3 regions of the Streptomyces sp. NPDC003247 genome follow, and region 3 is predicted to be linked to each of the others. Evidence: riboswitches for the same ligand, from Rfam matches in the RefSeq annotation. Region 3 holds a riboswitch; each other region holds the start of a gene.

Region 1 (3,991 bases), on a different contig from region 3:
CACCACGGCGATCGCGGTGGCGGCGAGCGCGTACTGGAGGGAGTTGCCGATCGCGTCGATCGGCGGAACGAGGAAGACATGGCCGTCGTCGCCGGTCAGCGCCCGGTAGTAGGCGAAGTCCGGCGCGTCCAGCGAGCGCTGGACCAGGACCGCCAGCGGCAGCAGGATCAGCACGACGACGGTGGCCAGGACGCCGGCCAGCAGCGTCCACTGCCCGGCCCCGCGGGGCCGCCGCGCCGTCAGGGAGGCGTCCACCAGCCGCAGCGCGCTCTCCCGCCGCCGTACGGTCCAGGCGTGCACGGCGAGGACCGCGCCGACGGCGGTGAACTGGACGATCGTGAGGACGGCCGCCGTGGACAGCTCGAACAGCTCCGACGTCTGCCGGTAGATCTCGACCTCCAGGGTCGAGAAGGCGGGCCCGCCGAGGATCTGCACCACGCCGAAGGAGGTGAAGGTGAACAGGAACACCATGAGCGCGGCCGCGGCCACGGCGGGCCCGAGGGCCGGGAGGGTCACCCGGCGCCACGCCCGCCACGGCGACGCGCCCAGCATCCGCGCCGCCTCCTCCTGCCGCGGGTCGAGCTGCGCCCACAGCCCGCCCACCGTCCGCACCACGACCGCGTAGTTGAAGAAGACGTGCGCGGCCAGGATCGCCCACACCGTGGTGTCCAGCCGTACGCCCCACAGCTCGTCGAGGAGTCCGCCGCGCCCGACGAGCGCCAGGAAGGCCGTCCCTACGACGACCGTCGGCAGCACGAACGGGACGGTGACGACGGCCCGCAGGACCTGCTTGCCGGGGAAGGAGAGACGGGCGAAGACGTAGGTGGCGGGCAGGGCGACCAGCAGGGTGAGCGCGGTGGAGGCGAGCGCCTGCCAGGTGGTGAACCACAGCACGTGCCGGATGCCGGGGTCCCCGAGCACGTCGAGCAGGCGCCCGGCGTGCCACGTCCCGTCGGAGCCGAGCCCCCGCGCGACGATCGCGGCGACGGGGTAGGCGAAGAAGACCCCGAAGAACGCGACGGGCAGGGCCATGAGCCCGAGCCGCGCCGCGCTCCCGGAACGGCCCGTGCGGGCCGCCGGGCCGCCCGCCTTCGTCACTTCAGTACGAGTGAGGTCCACGACTTGACCCACTGGTCGCGGTGGGCGGCGATGTCCGCCGGGGCCATGGTCTCGGGGTCCTCGGCGGCGGGCCCGTACGCGGTGAACTCGGCGGGCACGGCCGCGCCCTTCAGCACCGGGTAGACGAACATGTTGAGCGGCATGTCCTCCTGGAAGCGCTTCGAGATCAGGAAGTCGATCAGCGCCTTGCCGCCCGCGCTGTTGGCCGCGTTGCTCAGCAGTCCCGCGAACTCGACCTGCCGGAAGCAGGTGCCGGTCGCGACACCGGTCGGGGCGGTGGTCGGCCGGGGGTCCGCGTAGATCACCTCGGCGGGCGGCGAGGAGGCGTAGGAGACCACGAGCGGCCGGTCGCCGCCGGCCTTCTTCCCGCCGGCCGAACCGGAGAACTCCTCGTTGTAGGCCTGCTCCCAGCCGTCGACCACCTTCACGCCGTTGGCCTTCAGCTTCTTCCAGTAGGCCTGCCAGCCGTCGTCGCCGTACCTGGCCGCTGTGCCGAGGAGGAAGCCGAGGCCGGGCGAGGAGGTGGAGGCGTTCTCGGTGACGAGGAGGTTCTTGTAGGCGGGCTTCGTCAGGTCGTCGAAGGAGGTGGGCGGGGCCAGCTTGTGGTCGGCGAAGTACTCCTTGTCGTAGTTGACGCAGATGTCGCCGTAGTCGACGGGCGTGACCCGGTGCTTGTCGCCGTCGAGCCGGTAGGCGGCGTCGACCTGGTCGAGCCCCTTCGCCTCGTACGGCTGGAAGAGGCCGTTGTCGAGGGCGCGGGACAGGAGCGTGTTGTCGACGCCGAAGAAGACGTCGCCCTGCGGGTTGTCCTTGGTGAGGACGGCCTTGTTCACGGCCTGCCCGGCGTCGCCGTCGGTGAGGACCTTCACCTGGTAGCCGGACTGCTTCTCGAACTCCGCGAGCACGTCCTTGGAGACGGCCCACGAGTCATGGCTGATCAGGGTGACGGTGGTGGAGCCGGAGCCGGACGCGGAATCGTCCGACGATCCGCACGCCGACAGCGTGACGAGGCCGAGGCCGAGGCCGACGGCCGCGGCGACGAACGTCCTGGTGTGCACTGGTTTTCCTCCTGGGGTTGACCAGGAAGAGACGCGGCCCCGCCCGGCGGACCCGGGCGGGGCACAACAGCTTGAGCGGTGACCGAACTTCCTACCCAGAATGACCTGGGCGAGGTTCAGAGGGTCTGCGGCCTGGTGCCGCACTCTCAGCGCTGTGGCGCTCCCCTGTCGGAATATGAAGATGTCGTCAGATCTACAGATGTCGGATGATGTGAAGATGTCGTACGGCGCTCAGACTACCGCTCGGTGGCCGCGAGCTGACCGCAGGCCCCGTCGATCTCCTGGCCCCGGGTGTCCCGGACGGTCACCGGCACCCCGTGCGCGGCGATGGCCTCGACGAACGCCTTCTCGTCCTCGGGCCGGGACGCGGTCCACTTCGAGCCGGGCGTCGGGTTGAGGGGGATCAGGTTGACGTGCACCGGTCGGCCCCTGAGGAGGCGTCCGAGGCGGTCACCGCGCCAGGCCTGGTCGTTGATGTCACGGATCAGGGCGTACTCGATGGACAGCCGCCGGCCGGACTTCTCGGCGTACTCGAACCCGGCGTCGAGCACCTCGCGCACCTTCCACCGGGTGTTCACCGGGACGAGGGTGTCGCGCAGCTCGTCGTCCGGGGCGTGCAGCGAGATGGCGAGCCGGCACTTGAAGCCCTCGTCGGCGAACCGGTGGATGGCCGGCACCAGCCCGACGGTCGACACGGTGATCCCGCGCTGCGACAGCCCGAGCCCGTCCGGTGTGGGATCGGTCAGGGCGCGGACGGCGCCGACGACCCGCTTGTAGTTGGCGAGGGGCTCGCCCATACCCATGAAGACGATGTTGGACAGCCGGGCCGGCCCTCCGGGGACCTCCCCGTCCCGCAGGGCCCGCATCCCGTCGACGATCTGGTGCACGATCTCGGCGGTCGACAGGTTCCGGTCGAGCCCGGCCTGCCCGGTCGCACAGAACGGGCAGTTCATCCCGCACCCCGCCTGCGAGCTGATGCACATGGTCACCCGGTCCGGGTAGCGCATCAGCACCGACTCCACGAGCGTGCCGTCGAAGAGCCGCCACAGGGTCTTGCGGGTGGTGCCCTGGTCGGTCGACAGATGCCGCACGACCGTCATCAGCTCCGGCAGCAGCGCCTCGCGCAGCTTCTCGCGGGCCCCCGCGGGGATGTCGGTCCACTCCGCCGGGTCGTGCGCGTACCGCGCGAAGTAGTGCTGCGACAACTGCTTCGCCCGGAACGGCTTCTCACCGATCCCCGCCACCGCCTCCTTCCGCTCGGCGGGCGAGAGGTCGGCGAGGTGCCGCGGCGGCTTCTTGGCTCCGCGGGGGGCGACGAAAGTGAGTTCTCCGGGCTTAGGCATGGCCTTACCAGTGTCGCAGATCGACTCGGGTGCCCCGGCTCGCCGTCGTGGCACCCCGCCCCGGGCCGTGACGACGGCGAGCCCCCGTCCGCCGGGGACGGGGGCTCGCTCGACGCGGGTGGGCGGGTTCCGTCAGGACGATCCCACGAAGAGCACCAGCAGCAGCCACACCACCGGAGCCGTGGGCAGCAGGGAGTCCAGACGGTCCATGATGCCGCCGTGGCCCGGGAGCAGGGTGCCCATGTCCTTGATGCCGAGGTCCCGCTTGATCATCGACTCGCCGAGGTCGCCGAGCGTGGCACTGGCGGCGACCGCGAGGCCGAGCAGCAGGCCCTGCCACCAGGTGCCGCCGTCGATGAGGAACTGCATGCACAGCGCACCCGCGACCATCGCGAACGACACCGCGCCCAGCAGGCCCTCGCGGGTCTTGCCGGGGCTGATGCGCGGGGCGAGCTTGTGCCGGCCGAAGCG
Region 2 (3,991 bases), on a different contig from region 3:
CACGGACACTTCCCCCTTTCCGTCCGCCGTCGGAGCACGACTGGAGCGGAGCTGTGACGCACCCCACCGCGTGGGGGAGACCGTGGCCGTGGCCGTGGTCAGAACGCGGGACGCTCGGGATCCAGCACGGCCAGGCCCTCCGCCGGGGACGACGCCTCGGCGAAGTGGCGCCGGGGGATCCGGCCCGCCAGCCGGGCCAGCCGCCCCGCCTCGACCCCGGCCCGCATCGCGTGCGCCATCCGCTCGGGGTCCTGTGCCCGCGTCACCGCCGACGCCAGCATCACCCCCGCGCACCCCAGCTCCATCGCCAGCGCGGCGTCCGAGGCCGTGCCGGCCCCCGCGTCCAGGATCACCGGCACGCGCGCGTGCTCGACGATCAGCTGGAAGTTGTGCGGGTTGCGGATGCCCAGCCCGGACCCGATCGGCGAGCCGAGCGGCATGACCGCCGCACAGCCCACGTCCTCCAGCTTCCGCGCCAGCACCGGGTCGTCGTTGGTGTACGGCAGCACCGTGAACCCGTCGTCGACCAGCGTCTCCGCCGCGTCGAGCAGCTCGACCGGGTCCGGCAGCAGCGTCCGCTCGTCGGCGATGACCTCCAGCTTGACCAGGTCGGTGCCGAGCGCCTCGCGCGCGAGGCGGGCCGTCAGGACGGCCTCTCCGGCAGTGAAGCAGCCCGCGGTGTTGGGCAGCACCTGGATGCCGAGTTCCTGGAGGACGGACAGCACCGAGCCGTGCACCGAGGGGTCCACCCGGCGCATCGCGACGGTCGTCAGCTCGGTCCCGGAGGCGATCAGCGCGCGCTCCAGCACCTCCAGGCTGGGTGCCCCGCCCGTGCCCATGATCAGACGGGACGAGAAGGCCCTCCCGCCGAGGACGAAGGGATCGTCGGCCATGGTTCAGCCTCCCTGGACGGCCGTGAGGACTTCCACGCGGTCTCCCTCGGAGAGGGCGGTGGCGGACCACCGCGCGCGCGGGACGACGGTCTCGTTGAGCGCGGCGGCCACCCCGGAGGGCGCCGCCGTCAGGGACCGTACGACGGCGTCGAGGGCGGTGCCGGCCGCCACCTCACGCCGCTCACCGTTGACGGAGATGTTCATGCGGGCTGCTCCGAGAGTGCGGCGGCGCCGAAGCGCCGGGGGGTGAAGGGACGGGCCTCGTCGGGAAGTTCAGCGGTGGCCAGGACGTGCGCCATCACGTCGCCGGTCACCGGCGTCAGCAGCACACCGTTGCGGTAGTGCCCGGTGGCCAGCAGCAGGCCGTCCAGTCCGGTCGGCCCGAGCAGCGGCGCGTTGTCCGGCGACCCGGGGCGCAGTCCCGCGCGCGTCTCCGTCAGCGGCAGCTCGGTGATCCCGGGGACCAGCTCGTGCGCGTCCCGCAGCAGCTGGTACACGCCCCCGGCCGTCACCGTCGTGTCCCAGCCCAGTTCCTCACTGGTCGCGCCGACGACGAGCTCGCCGTTCTCCCGCGGCACCAGGTACACCTGGCTGCCGCGCACCACGGCCCGCACCGTGCGGCTCAGGAACGGCGCGTACGCCCGCGGCACGGTCAGCCGCAGCACCTCCCCCTTCACGGGCCGCACCGGCGGCAGCACCTCGTCCGGCACCCCCGCGAGCCGTCCGCTCAGGCTGCCGGCCGCGAGCACCACCTGTCCCGCGCCCAGCGCGTCTCCCGCGCGCGTGAGGACGCCGGCGGCCCGGCCGGCCACCACCGACAGCCGCTCCGCCCACGTCCGGTGGAAGACCACCTCGGCCCGCTCGCACGCGGCCACCAGCGCTCCCGCCAGCCGCCGCGGATCGATCTGGTGGTCGCCGTCCACCCGCAGCCCGCCGCGCACCCCCGGCGCGAGCATCGGCTCCAGCCGCCGGCACTCCCGCCCGGTGAGCCACTCCGACTCCAGCCCCGTCCGCCGTTGCAGGGCGTGCAGGTCCCGCAGGTGGGCGCGGTCGTCGGCGTCGAGGGCGACCGCGAGCGTGCCGCAGCGGCGGTAGCCGAGGTCGTGACCGGTGAGGTCGCTCAGCTCGGCCGCGAAGTCGGGGTAGCGGCGGGCCGAGGCGAGGTTGAGGCCGAGCAGCGTCTGCTCGCCGTAGTGCAGCTCCGTGACGGCGGCCAGCATCCCGGCCGCCACCTGCGCGGCCCCACCGCCCGGTTCCGGGTCGACCACCGCCGTGGCGAACCCGCGCTGCGCGGCCCGCCACGCCGTGACCAGCCCGATGATGCCGCCCCCGACGACGAGGACGTCTGACGTACGTGAGGACATGGGCGTCCAGCCCCTCCCTTCGCCGGCATGACCCGGATCAGGTTCGTACGGTCGGAGGCCGCCAGCCTCCCTCTCAGCCCGGTGCGTCCGGGCTCCCGCGAGTGCTCTACGGTGGCCACCCTAGCCCGACGCCGGACGACTCAGTAAGGGAGCCTCCGCCCGTGACCCGCCCGCCCGCCTCCCCCCACCCCTCCGCGGCGGACGGCCCCGCCCCGCGTCACCGGTCCCTCGACGGTCTCGTGCTCGCCCCCGTCGCCGACCAGGCCCCCGGGCAGGTGGGCACCCGCACCCGGTTCACGTACCACGAGAAGGACGGCGAGATCTGGGCCGAGTACGCGGGGGGCGACGTCGTACGCGGGCATCTGGTGGGTACCCGGCAGGGGGACCGGCTCGACTTCCGCTACGTCCAGCTCAAGCGGGACGGCGCGACCTCGTCGGGGCACTGCGTGGCGACGGTCGTGGAGCTGCCCGACGGCAGGGTCCGGCTCGAGGAGACGTGGGAGTGGGAGTCCGGGCCGGGCAGCGGCACGAGCGTTGTGGAGCAGGTCACGGAGCACGGCCACTGACTGACGGGTCGTCAGGTGTCTATGGTGATCAGGTGAGCGAGCGGACGCAGGACGAAGACAGGTCACCGGCGCGGCGCGTGGTCGTCGTCGGCGCGGGCATGGCCGGGGTGCAGACCGCGGTCGCACTGCGCGAACAGGGCTTCACCGGCACGGTGAGCCTGATCGGCGCGGAGCCCCACCAGCCCTACGACCGGCCACCGCTGTCCAAGGCCGTCCTGCTCGGCAAGGCGGAGGGCTCCGCGCTCGACGTCGACTTCGAGGGCCTCGGCATCGGCCTGCGGCTGGGCAGCGAGGCCCTCGGCGTGCGCGTCGCCGACCGTGAACTGGACACCGAGGCCGGGCCCGTCCCGTACGACGTCCTGGTCCTCGCCACCGGCGCGGAACCGATCCGGCTGCCCGGCGCCGAGGGCGTGCCCGGCGTCCACCTGCTGCGCACCCTGGACGACGCCGAACGCCTGCGGCCCGTGCTCGCCCGGCAGCACGACGTCGTGGTCGTCGGCGCCGGCTGGATCGGCGCGGAGTTCGCCACGGCGGCCCGGGAGGCCGGCTGCGCCGTCACCGTCGTCGAGGCCGCCGAGCGTCCGCTGGCCGGCGCCCTGCCCGCCGAGGTCGCCGCCCCGATGACCGCCTGGTACGCCGACAGCGGCACCGTGCTGCGCACCCACGCGCGCGTGGAGCGCGTCGAGCCCGGTGCCGTCGTCCTCGACGACGGGTCGCGGCTGCCCGCCGGTGCCGTCGTGGTCGGCATCGGCGCCCGGCCCGCCACGGCCTGGCTGGCCGGCTCCGGCATCGCCCTCGGCGCCGACGGCGAGGTCGTGGCCGACGCCCATCTGCGCACCTCCGCGCCGGACGTGTACGCGGTCGGCGACTGCGCCTCCTTCCCGTCGGCCCGGTACGGCGAGCGGCTCCTCGTCCACCACTGGGACAACGCCCTCCAGGGCCCGCGCACGGTGGCGGCGAACATCCTCGGCGAGGCCACCGGCGAACCCCTGGCGGTCTACGACCCGGTCCCGTACTTCTGGTCCGAGCAGTTCGGCCGTTTCGTCCAGTACGCCGGCCACCACACCGGCGCCGACACCACCCTGTGGCGCGGCGACCCGTCCGGACCGGCCTGGACGGTCTGCTGGCTGCGCGATGACCGCCTGGTCGCCCTCCTGGCGGTGGGCCG
Region 3 (3,991 bases):
CCGGATGGCGGCCCGGTACAACCCGCGCCAGCCCATCGAGGGGTTGGCCTCGTGCAGTTCCCAGACCGCCGACGTCTGGGTGACCGTCACATCGTCCAGGACACCGAGCGAACCGATGATGATGCCGGCGAGCAGCAGACCGCTCATGTCGATCGACGGATACAGCCCGTGGATCAGGCCGGTGTTGTCGTCCGTGTTGCCGGTCAGGGCGGCCCAGTCGATGAACCACGAGCCCAGGAAACCGATCAGCAGCAGCGAGACGAGTGTCCCGAGCACCGCGACCGAGGTGCGGGCCGAGAGTCCGTGACACAGGTAGAGCGCGATCAGCATGATCGCGCTCGCCCCCACGACCGCCACGACCAGCGGGTTCGAGCCCTGCAGGATCGCGGGCAGGATGAAGAAGTTCAGGATCAAAAAACTGATGGCCAGTGCAACCAGTGCCATCACGCCCCGCAGCCGCCCGACGAGGACGACGGCGACGGCGAAGATGGCGGCGAGCACCGCCAACGGGACACGGCGGTTCACGTCGGTGACCGAGTACTGCAGGTCCTTCGGCGCGGAGGGCTCGTAGGCGACCACGACCTTCTGGCCCTCGTGCAACTGCCGTGACTGGTCAGGCTGCACGATCTCCGTGAACGTACGGCCCTTGTCGTCGCCGGTGTCCACCCGGATCGTCGCCCGCTTGCAGGTGCCGTTCTCCTGCTGCTCCGCGGAGGAACCCTCGGCCGTCGAGGTGTCGCCGGTCGCGGTGGCGCCCGAGGCGTTCACCGACGAGCAGCTGACGCTCACGACCTTGGTGACCGTCGCATGCTGCGTCTGCCGGTCGAAACCCACCCCGGTGCGCTCGTGCGGCGGAGCACCGCCGGGCCAGAGCACGACCAGGCCGGCGAGCACGGCCACGGCGAACGGGATGAGAACGGCCGCGATGACCTTGCGCAGATGCTGGGAGACAGGGGCGGCCGGGCCGTGGCTGTGCGAGTGCCCGTGCCCTCCGCCGGAGCCCGGGCCGTGCCCTCCGCCGCCAGGACCGGGGCCATGTCCGCCGCCCGGACCGCCACCGTGTCCACCGCCGAGTCCGCCACCCGGCCCATGCCCATGGCCGTGCCCGCCGTGGTGGGAGCTGCCCGGTCCGTGTCCGCCGTTGCGGGGACCGACCGGTCCGTGCCCGCCGCCGAAGCCGGGGCGGCCGTCTCCGTACCCGGACCCCGGGGCGCTCCCGCCCTGGGCAGAGGGACTGGCCTCAGGCCCGGAGCCAGGAACGGTCCCAGGACCGTGACCGGCACCCGGAGCTGAAGCTGGGTGAGGGCGTGGCCCGGGACGTGGCCCTGGACCCGGACCGGAATCAGGACCGTTTCCGGCACCCGGTCCGCGATGCGGTTCGGGTGGTGGGTACGGGGGGTGGTGTGTCGTGGTCACCGACCGATCATCGCAAGAACGACAGGGGCCCCCTGGTCACCGCGCCCGAATTGCCGCTAGCGTGGGGGCAACCTTTGCACACGCGGGAGCTCGGAGCACCGGGCTGAGAGGGCGCTGACCTCCGTCTTCGCGATGTTTCACGTGGAACGTCACTGGAACCAAGTGATGTTTCACATGAAACGTCGGCAGACGGTAGCCGCTGCGTCGACCGCTGAACCTGTTACCGGGTAATGCCGGCGTAGGGAGTAGGTCTCATGACCATCAAGGACGCACGCACGCCTGCCTCCACGGAGATCTCTGCCGAGATCTCCGCCAATGGGGAGGCTGGGAAGTCCATCGGCTGGCACAAGGCGTATGTCGAGGGCGCGCGCCCCGACCTGCGGGTGCCGGTCCGTCAGGTGCATCTCACCAACGGGCAGTCGGTCACGCTGTACGACACGTCCGGCCCGTACACCGATCCGCTCGTCGAGACCGACGTCCGCAGGGGCCTGTCGCCGCTGCGGGAGAACTGGATCATCGCCCGCGGGGACACCGAGGAGTACGCGGGCCGCCCCGTCCGTCCCGAGGACGACGGCATCAAGCACACCTCGCCGCGCGGCGGCCTGCGGAACCTGGACGCGGTCTTCCCCGGACGACCCCGACTGCCGCGCCGTAGCCGGGACGGCAAGGCGGTCACCCAGCTCGCGTATGCGCGCCGCGGCGAGATCACACCCGAGATGGAGTACGTGGCCCTCCGGGAGAACGTGGCGCCCGAGGTGGTGCGCGAGGAGATCGCGGCGGGCCGTGCGGTCCTGCCCGCGAACGTCAACCACCCGGAGATCGAGCCGATGATCATCGGCAAGCGGTTCCTGGTGAAGGTCAACGCCAACATCGGCAACTCGGCGGTGACGTCCTCCATCGAGGAGGAGGTCGAGAAGATGACCTGGGCGACCCGCTGGGGTGCGGACACGGTCATGGACCTGTCCACCGGTCGCAACATCCACACCACCCGTGAGTGGGTGCTGCGCAACTCCCCTGTTCCCATCGGCACGGTGCCGCTGTACCAGGCACTGGAGAAGGTCGACGGCAAGGCCGAGGAACTGACCTGGGAGATCTACAAGGACACCGTCATCGAGCAGGCCGAGCAGGGCGTGGACTACATGACCGTCCACGCGGGCGTCCGTCTGCCGTACGTCCCGCTGACCGCGAACCGCAAGACCGGCATCGTCTCGCGTGGCGGCTCGATCATGGCGGCGTGGTGCCTGGCCCACCACAAGGAATCGTTCCTCTACGAGCACTTCGAGGAGCTCTGCGAGATCCTCGCCGCCTACGACGTCACGTACTCGCTCGGAGACGGCCTCAGGCCCGGTTCGATCGCCGACGCCAATGACGAGGCGCAGTTCGCGGAACTGCGCACCCTGGGGGAACTCAACCGGATCGCGAAGCGTTTCCATGTTCAGACGATGATCGAGGGCCCGGGACATGTCCCGATGCACAAGATCAAGGAGAACATCGACCTTCAGCAGGAGATCTGTGATGAAGCTCCGTTCTATACGCTCGGCCCGCTGACGACGGACGTCGCGCCGGCGTACGACCACATCACCTCCGGTATCGGTGCCGCGATGATCGCCTGGTGGGGCACGGCCATGCTCTGTTACGTCACGCCGAAGGAGCACCTGGGCCTGCCCAACCGTGACGACGTCAAGACCGGCGTCATCACGTACAAGATCGCAGCCCATGCGGCCGACCTCGCCAAGGGGCACCCCGGTGCGCAGGAGTGGGACGACGCGTTGTCCGACGCCCGCTTCGAGTTCCGCTGGGAGGACCAGTTCAATCTTGCCCTCGACCCGGACACGGCCCGTGAGTTCCACGACGAGACCCTGCCGGCCGAACCGGCTAAGACCGCTCACTTCTGCTCGATGTGCGGGCCGAAGTTCTGCTCGATGAAGATCTCCCAGGACATCCGCCGTGAACACGGGGGATCGCGTGCGGAGATCGAGGAAGGGATGGCGCGGAAGTCGCAGGAGTTCGCGGCGGCGGGCAACCGGGTCTATCTGCCGCTCGCGGACTGATACCGAAGGCTCAGTGGCCCGGGGCGGTGCGAGGCTGTCCTGCGGCCAGGCCCACCGCTTGGCTCGTGGCTCGGCCTGTGCCGGCGGAGGCCGTAGGTGTGCCGGTGGCGCGAGACGCTTCTTGAGGTGAGGGTGCGGGCCGGGTGGGCTGGCCCGTACCCAGCCGGGTGTACGGCTTGCGTCCCCTTCGGTGGGGGGCGCAAGCCGTGGGCCTATTCCGGCTGGTGTTCGGGCCCTCCGAAGTCCGGGCTGGTGTAGTCCGGGCTGGTGTAGCTCGGACGGGAGCCGGTCGAGCGCCCGTCGTCCGGGCTGCTGAAGCCCGGACGGTCGTAGCCGATCTTCGGCAGACGGCCGGGGGGTGCCTGTGGGGCCGGGTCGCTATGCAGTGCGGCGGCCGTGCCCGGGTTGACGAGGGCCTCGCGCAGGAACGGCATTATGCCCCGTTTCAGCAGGGCTTCTCGCCAGGCTTCCCGGGCGCGGGCCACCTCCTCGCTCAGTTCGGCGTACGGACCGGCCTCCAGGGT

The links. A riboswitch is a leader RNA that binds a small molecule or an ion and turns the genes downstream of it on or off. The one in region 3 is predicted to bind thiamine pyrophosphate.
Region 1: another riboswitch for thiamine pyrophosphate. It lies ahead of ACFYWQ_RS28690 (thiamine ABC transporter substrate binding subunit); the one in region 3 lies ahead of thiC (phosphomethylpyrimidine synthase ThiC).
Region 2: another riboswitch for thiamine pyrophosphate. It lies ahead of thiO (glycine oxidase ThiO); the one in region 3 lies ahead of thiC (phosphomethylpyrimidine synthase ThiC).

The regions. Positions count from the first base shown of each region.
Region 1 covers NZ_JBIAPF010000009.1:116,607-120,597, forward strand. The annotation lists gene ACFYWQ_RS28685 (ABC transporter permease) at 1-1,119, opposite strand, end outside; gene ACFYWQ_RS28690 (thiamine ABC transporter substrate binding subunit) at 1,095-2,177, opposite strand; TPP riboswitch at 2,248-2,354, opposite strand; gene rlmN (23S rRNA (adenine(2503)-C(2))-methyltransferase RlmN) at 2,414-3,520, opposite strand; gene ACFYWQ_RS28700 (phosphatidate cytidylyltransferase) at 3,653-3,991, opposite strand, start outside.
Region 2 covers NZ_JBIAPF010000001.1:196,824-200,814, reverse strand. The annotation lists gene ACFYWQ_RS00845 (thiazole synthase) at 99-893, opposite strand; gene thiS (sulfur carrier protein ThiS) at 897-1,097, opposite strand; gene thiO (glycine oxidase ThiO) at 1,094-2,257, opposite strand; TPP riboswitch at 2,255-2,366, opposite strand; gene ACFYWQ_RS00830 (hypothetical protein) at 2,419-2,823, shown strand; gene ACFYWQ_RS00825 (NAD(P)/FAD-dependent oxidoreductase) at 2,922-3,991, shown strand, end outside.
Region 3 covers NZ_JBIAPF010000007.1:174,697-178,687, reverse strand. The annotation lists gene ACFYWQ_RS24270 (YibE/F family protein) at 1-1,416, opposite strand, end outside; TPP riboswitch at 1,489-1,678, shown strand; gene thiC (phosphomethylpyrimidine synthase ThiC) at 1,671-3,467, shown strand; gene ACFYWQ_RS24260 (hypothetical protein) at 3,680-3,991, opposite strand, start outside.